Spirulina major PCC 6313: one gene and its partner. The protein of the gene in region 2 binds, or shares a complex with, the protein of the main gene of each other region. Links are inferred from orthologs where the notes say so. Each region holds a gene or a part of one and is shown on either strand. Other genes may lie near its edges. The genes, in order: hisH and hisF.

Evidence for each region.
Region 1: the proteins of hisF (region 2) and hisH are in contact, whole or in part, in a crystal structure (PDB 6RU0), measured with the Thermotoga maritima proteins. The link is inferred for Spirulina major PCC 6313 from one-to-one orthologs. Residues at the interface, in WP_004080486.1 of Thermotoga maritima: Met1, Leu2, Ala3, Arg5, Ser40, Glu41, Asp45, Glu46, Ala70, Glu71, Ile73, Asp74, Ile75, Pro76, Phe77, Asp98, Lys99, Ser122, Gln123, Glu161, Thr195, Leu196, Asn247, Arg249, Glu251; in WP_004080484.1 of Thermotoga maritima: Asn15, Arg18, Arg22, Arg117, Leu118, Pro119, His120, Met121, Gly122, Trp123, Asn124, Asn134, Gly135, Tyr136, Tyr138, Val140, Tyr158, Glu180, Lys181, Ser182, Ser183, Lys184, Ile185.

What each region holds. Positions count from the first base shown.
Region 1 is NZ_KV878783.1:4,938,457-4,941,675, forward strand. Bases 110-3,007 are described here. They hold hisH (imidazole glycerol phosphate synthase subunit HisH), read left to right. Parts: upstream 110-1,188; coding sequence 1,189-1,827; downstream 1,828-3,007. Other genes in these bases: ctpB (carboxyl-terminal processing protease CtpB), read right to left, coding at 110-453; SPI6313_RS21830 (NUDIX hydrolase), read right to left, coding at 679-1,110; SPI6313_RS21840 (ABC transporter permease), read left to right, coding at 1,911-2,753; SPI6313_RS21845 (ABC transporter ATP-binding protein), read left to right, coding at 2,754-3,007. Outside these bases: more of ctpB, read right to left, coding at 1-109; more of SPI6313_RS21845, read left to right, coding at 3,008-3,219. UniProt on the Escherichia coli protein: IGPS catalyzes the conversion of PRFAR and glutamine to IGP, AICAR and glutamate. The HisH subunit catalyzes the hydrolysis of glutamine to glutamate and ammonia as part of the synthesis of IGP and AICAR.
Region 2 is NZ_KV878783.1:92,980-96,152, forward strand. The notes cover bases 1-2,852. They hold hisF (imidazole glycerol phosphate synthase subunit HisF), read left to right. Parts: upstream 1-968; coding sequence 969-1,736; downstream 1,737-2,852. Other genes in these bases: thrC (threonine synthase), read left to right, coding at 1-290; SPI6313_RS00660 (MoaD/ThiS family protein), read left to right, coding at 424-699; SPI6313_RS00670 (hypothetical protein), read left to right, coding at 1,823-2,029; SPI6313_RS00680 (FIST signal transduction protein), read right to left, coding at 2,276-2,852. Outside these bases: more of SPI6313_RS00680, read right to left, coding at 2,853-3,173.

The DNA of each region.
Region 1 (3,219 bases), 4.8 Mb from region 2 along the record:
TGCCGGTGAATCTTCTAGGGGTTGAATCACCTTTAATGAACTGGTCTGTTCATCAACTGTGAGTTGAACCCCAATCCCAGAGAGTTCGCCAGAGGTTTGATTGGTGAGGTCAGAATATTCACTGGGGTCTAGGAAGCGGGTGTAGGGATCATTGAGGAGTTTGAGCGCGTCCCGAATGGCGGTATAGGCATCGTTTTGGGATAAATACTGTCGGCCGAGGAGTTCCTGGCGTGTGGCCTGCCAGGCATTCATGTCGAAGTCTGTGCCCACAAACTCGTCGTTGACGATCTGCCAAACTTCATCAATAACCACTTTGGGGCTATCCTCCAGAGCAGCCTCCACTGCGGGGGTAATGCCAGGGGCCAGCATTGAGGCGGTGGCTAAGGTCGCGATCGCACTGTTGAGGAGGAAAGAAGGCAAAAAGGCGGAGGGTTTAAAGGCAGATCGGTTCATAATCTCGACTTGACGAAGAAGGGGGCGGAATCGAGCAAGAGTAGCCCAATATCACCGCACAGGGGCGGGTACAGGCTAATTCTCAGGATAAATCAAGAGCTTCAGGGCGTAGTGAACGAATCAGCCAGTTTTCTGATTGTCTGAACGTTCGCCCAGTCTATGGCTTAAACAAATGCGGAAAAACTTACTCAGAATTTACCTTGACGAGGGAATATAGACAGTTTCTCAACTTCTTTGACTCTCCATAAAATCTAACAAAATTTGACGGTGAAGCACACTGAGGGGACGAACTTCCTGCGCGACCGGAGAGTATTGCTCCCCTTGTCGAATAGCGGCTGGGCTGACTAGTCCTAAATCCCACCCCTCTTGGAGGACAAGCTGATCGAGGGGAACCGTCAGAGGGCAGACAAAAATATGGCGCTGGACGTGCTGATCGGGATATTCACCAAACTTAACGGGGGGATTGGTGAGGGTATAGCAAATTTCTTCGTAGAGTTCCCGTTTGAGGGCGGTGGCGGGGTCTTCTCCCGGTTCGAGGTGGCCGCCAAAAAAGCCCCACTGTCCGGGGGCAGCAATGCCGGGCACATTGTCCCGCAGTTGCATGAGAAAGTGGTCTTGGGATGGGATGATCGCGATCGCTACTTCCGGTTTTGCCATGACGAGAGGAAAGAGTCCCTTTAAGATGGATGGTTAGGATGCCTAAATCATAGGCAATAGCGTTGAGGAATTTTGAAGATGGCGACGATTGCCGTGATTGACTACGACATGGGGAATTTGCACTCGGCCTGTAAGGGGTTGACGGAAGCCGGGGCGCAAACGGTGGTGACCAGTGCTGCGACAGAAATTCTTGGGGCGGATGCGATCGTCTTGCCGGGGGTGGGGGCGTTTGATCCAGCGGTGCAGCATTTGCGATCGCGTTCCTTGGAGGGGCCGATTCGTGATGCGATCGCCGCCGGCAAGCCCTTTTTAGGCATTTGTCTCGGTCTCCACTTACTTTTTGAAGGGTCAGAGGAAGGCATTGAACCGGGATTAGGGATTATCCCCGGTTATGTCCGCCGTTTTCGCCCCGAACCCGGCTTAACGATTCCCCACATGGGCTGGAATACCCTGAACTTCACCCAGCCCCACCATTGGAGTTGGCAAGGGTTAGATCCATCGCCCTATGTGTATTTTGTCCATTCCTACTATGTTGATCCCGTTGATCCGGCGGTCTGCGCGGCCACGGTGCAACATGGGCAGCAAGTGGTGACGGCAGCGATCGCCACCCAAAACATCACCGCTGTTCAATTCCACCCCGAAAAATCCTCCACCGCCGGATTAAAATTGCTGGCGAACTTCGTGCGTCAGGTTAAAACTGCTGCATTGGTGTCCTGAGCCGTCCCATTCCCTCTGTTGTTGAAACTCGCCAAAGGTTCCACCGTCAAGATACAATACCCTCCTAAGATTTATTGAGGCCTATGGCGATCTCGCTCAAAAAAACCTCACAGTTAACTGAGGTACAGCGGTATTGGGAACTTCTATATGTGTTGGTTCAACGTAACTTAAAAGCACGATATCGGGGGTCGCTCTTGGGGGTCTATTGGTCACTTTTGAATCCTCTGATTATGACCGGCATTTACACCGCGATTTTTGGTGATGTGTTTTCGTCTTATTATGGAGATTCTCTAGTTGACTATATGCTTGCCGCCTTTACGGGGTTGAGCGTAATTCATTTCTTTTCCGGGTCAACCTCCCAAGCCTTGGTTAGCGTGGTGGGAAATGGTGTTTTACTGAATAAGATTAAGCTGCCGGTGAGTGTGTTTCCGGTCGCCATGATTGCCTCGAATGTCTTTCAATTTTCTGTAGGGATGTTTCCGCTGTTAGCGATTGTCACCTTTGTGCGATCGCACAGTATTTTAAACGTTCTAGCCCTCATGCTTCCCTTGGTTTCCCTGGTGTTAGTCTGCACGGGAATTGGCCTCTTTGTGAGTGCCTTGTTTGTCTTTTTTCGAGATCTCCCTTACTTCTACGAACTTGTCACTTTTGTGTTGTGGTTTAGTTCCCCCGTGTTTTATCCCAAAGATATTATCCCTGACGCTATCGAACCCTTTTTGACCTTAAACCCCCTAATTGATATCATCGATAGCATTCGCGATATTGCCTTAGATGGTCGAGTGATCACAATCTGGGGCTATGGTCAAAACCTAGGCGGGCCAAATCTCATTGAGGTATTCCTGAGCTTGATGTATGGCTTGCTCTTTCTGCTGATGGGCTGGCTTTGCTTTCGGTGGTGGCGACCCCGTTTTATGGACTTATTGTAAATGCAGGAAGTGATTCGACTGGATCAAGTCTCCCTTTGGCGACGCACTCAAGAAGAGTTTTCCTATGACTTAAAAAAAACAGTCTTGTCAGTGCTAGAGGGAAAGTTTAATCGTCCAAAACGCAAGCTCGTTTTAGACGGGATTGACTTGGTGATTGAACGGGGAGATAAACTCGGCATTATTGGCCCCAATGGCTCTGGAAAATCCACCTTACTGAAGGTGATCAGCGGCATTTTAGAACCCACCCACGGCACGTTACGGGTGCGGGGTAATATTGCGCCTTTGATTGAGTTGGGGGCGGGGTTTGATGTGGAATTATCGGTGTTCGATAATATCGTGATGTATGGTGTGATGTTGGGATTTTCCCGCCGCGAGATGCAGCAGCGGGCGTTTTCCATCTTAGATTTTGCGGAATTGAATGATTACTATCTCGCGCCGGTGAAGGCGTTGTCGTCGGGGATGACGG
Region 2 (3,173 bases):
CTGAAATCATCGACGGGATCAAACTTCTCGCTGAAACCGAAGGCATCTTCACGGAAACCGCAGGCGGCACGACGATCGCAGTCCTCAAAAAACTCGTTGAAGCCGGTAAAATCAGCCCTGACGAAACCACCGTCGTCTACATCACCGGCAACGGCTTGAAAACCCAAGAAGCCGTCCAAGGCTACATTTCCGAACCCCTCACCATCGAAGCCAAACTCGACAGCTTCGAGCGGGCTTGGGAACGTGCCCAAACCCTCGAACGCCTCGACTGGCAACAGGTTTTAGTCTAAGTCCCTTGCCCTCACCCAACCCTCTCCCACAGGGAGAGGGCTTCTGGCTCCCTTTTCCCTAGGGGAGAAGGGTTGGGGATGAGGGCTATTCTAGCCATTCTTTCTAGTTCTATTCTTTTGAGTTCAAGTCACCATGGCGATTAAAGTTTTAGTTCCCACTCCTCTGCAAAAATTCACCAATAATCAAGCGGTGATCGAAACCACGGGCAGCAATATCATCGAATTGATCGACCAACTTGAGGCGGCCTGTCCGGGGATTAAAAACCGGATTTGTGATGAAACCGGGAAGCCCCGCCGCTTTCTGAATCTGTATGTCAACAGTGAAGATATTCGCTTTTTGGACAATGAAACCACGGCCCTCAACGATGGCGACGAAGTGAGCATTGTCCCCGCTGTGGCTGGGGGTTAATCCCGGTTCTACAGGGTTTGTCACGTTTGCGAAACTGCGATCGCAGTTTCGCAGCATTCAACGGTTAATCACAAAGCCCTAGTGCGATCGCATTGGGGCTTTTTCTTGGGAAATGACACGGATAATCCTGGGGAGCGATCGCCCTGTTTGACCCCGACGAAGGGAGCGATCGCCCCGCCCGACGATGACCGATCAGCGATCGCCCTCCTACCATGGTTCAATGGGAAGAAAGCCCCCTCTTTTTGGCCCTCTATTCCCCCCAACGCCTCATGTTAGCGAAGCGAATTTTGCCCTGTTTAGATGTCAAATCTGGCCGTGTGGTCAAAGGTGTTAACTTTGTCAATTTGCAGGATGCGGGTGATCCGGTCGAACTCGCCCAGGTCTATAACGACGCAGGAGCCGATGAACTGGTATTCCTCGACATCACCGCTACCCACGAAGACCGCGACATCATCTTGGATGTGGTCTATCGCACCGCCGAGCAAGTGTTTATTCCCCTCACCGTCGGCGGCGGGATTAATTCCTTAGACAAAATCAAAGAATTATTACGAGCCGGAGCGGACAAAATTAGCATTAATTCCTCAGCGGTGCGTCATCCGGATCTAATTAAGGCAGCGAGCGATCGCTTTGGGAATCAGTGCATTGTGGTGGCGATCGATGCCAAGCGCCGCCCCGATCCGAGTAATCCCGGCTGGGATGTCTACGTGCGCGGCGGCCGCGAAAACACCGGCCTCGATGCCCTCACCTGGGCCAAAACCGTCACCGCCAACGGCGCAGGGGAAATCCTCCTCACCAGCATGGATGCTGACGGCACGCAAGCCGGGTACGACCTCGACCTCACTCGCCAAATTGCCGATGCGGTTGATGTGCCCGTGATTGCCTCCGGTGGCGCGGGGACGACCGAGCATATTTACCAAGCCTTCACCGAAGGACGAGCCGAAGCAGCCCTTCTAGCATCTCTGTTGCATTATGGTCAATTGACCGTAACGGAAATTAAAGATTATCTTCAGCAACATCAAATCCCTGTACGCCTGTAGGACTGCAACCTTTCCCGGCTTAACAACGCTCAACATTCTGTAGATTTATAGATTAGAATAAGGATGGTCGTTACAAAACGTAAGATATGTTGATTCCTATTCTAATTTTTGATGTGGCACTTGTCGCATGGTCACTCCATCTCATGCAAGAGGCTGTTCAAAAACAGGAATTTTCGTTGATGCTGGCCGGAACCTTAGTTTCCCTTTCGGCGGCGGCACTCCTCGTCGTCTATTTTCTGATGAATAACTGTTTGAGTTCCCTCAGTGGGAGTAACTATATCTCCTATTTTTAAGCTCCCCTCTGCCCAGTCCGATTTTTTTCGCGCCAACACTTGACAACGACCAGCTTAATCAGACATAGTAAATAACGCACGATTCGGGGTTATAGCTCAGTTGGTAGAGCACCTGCATGGCATGCAGGGGGTCAGCGGTTCGAATCCGCTTAGCTCCATAAATTAAAACCAAAATAAGCACAGCACCAAACCAAAAAATAGGATGCTCGTAGCTTGTACTGTCAGGGCGCAGCCGTAACCCACCGATTAAGGGGTGGGGCGGATCAGTCCGAAGACGGAGGTGTAGCCATGGAGGAAGGTGGTTTTGCCGACGGGGCCGATTTCGCCGTTGCAGAAAAAGCCACCGATGGGGATCGTGCCGAAATAGCGCTGAAACAGTTGGGAATCAAAATTGGCTTGGCCGTACAGCCCTTCACCGCGACCGAGGCAGGAAAACAGGAGAGCACCAGCGGGGGCGACTTGGGGGGAGCGGGCGAGATGTTCTTGGAGGTGGCCTTCGAGGTCGTCGGCGGAGGTTTTCGCGTCGCGGAGGTGGAATTGGATGCGCTGGCCAATGCGGACGCGATCGCCGATCGCGATCGCTCCCTGTTTCGGATCAACCCCTAACAGATTGCGAATCAGAAAATCCCCCCGCCCCAACTCCCGCTTAAACACATCCCGCACCACGCCGATAAACAGGGAATTTTGGGCCAAGGTGCGATCGCTCTCTTCGAGGCTTTCGATCAAGTCTCGCAGCAAATCCAGCGGGGCGCGAATCGTGGACGCATCTTGGGTGGACAGTTGCAGGAGAATGTTGCGATCGCCCGCTTCAACGCGATACACCTCCCCGATCGGACGGCAGCCCTGGGCCACAATCGTATCGAGGCGGATCTTGCCACTGAGGGCCACCCCCACCGTCCCTTCCCGCAGCAGCCCCAAATCCGGCGCATGGGGCGCATCAAAAAACAACCCATTGGGAACCCCCATCATCCCCGCACTCGCCAACCCCCCCAACTTCACCGCCGCCGGATAGGCAAAATCCAGCCCTTCGAGCACATCGGTAATATTGGCCTGCATTGGGTCCGCCAACAAAATAAAATCCGGTTGGGTCTGGGGGTCAACCCCGACGCATTCAACCCAGGCCTGGGGCGGACTGTCGGGATCG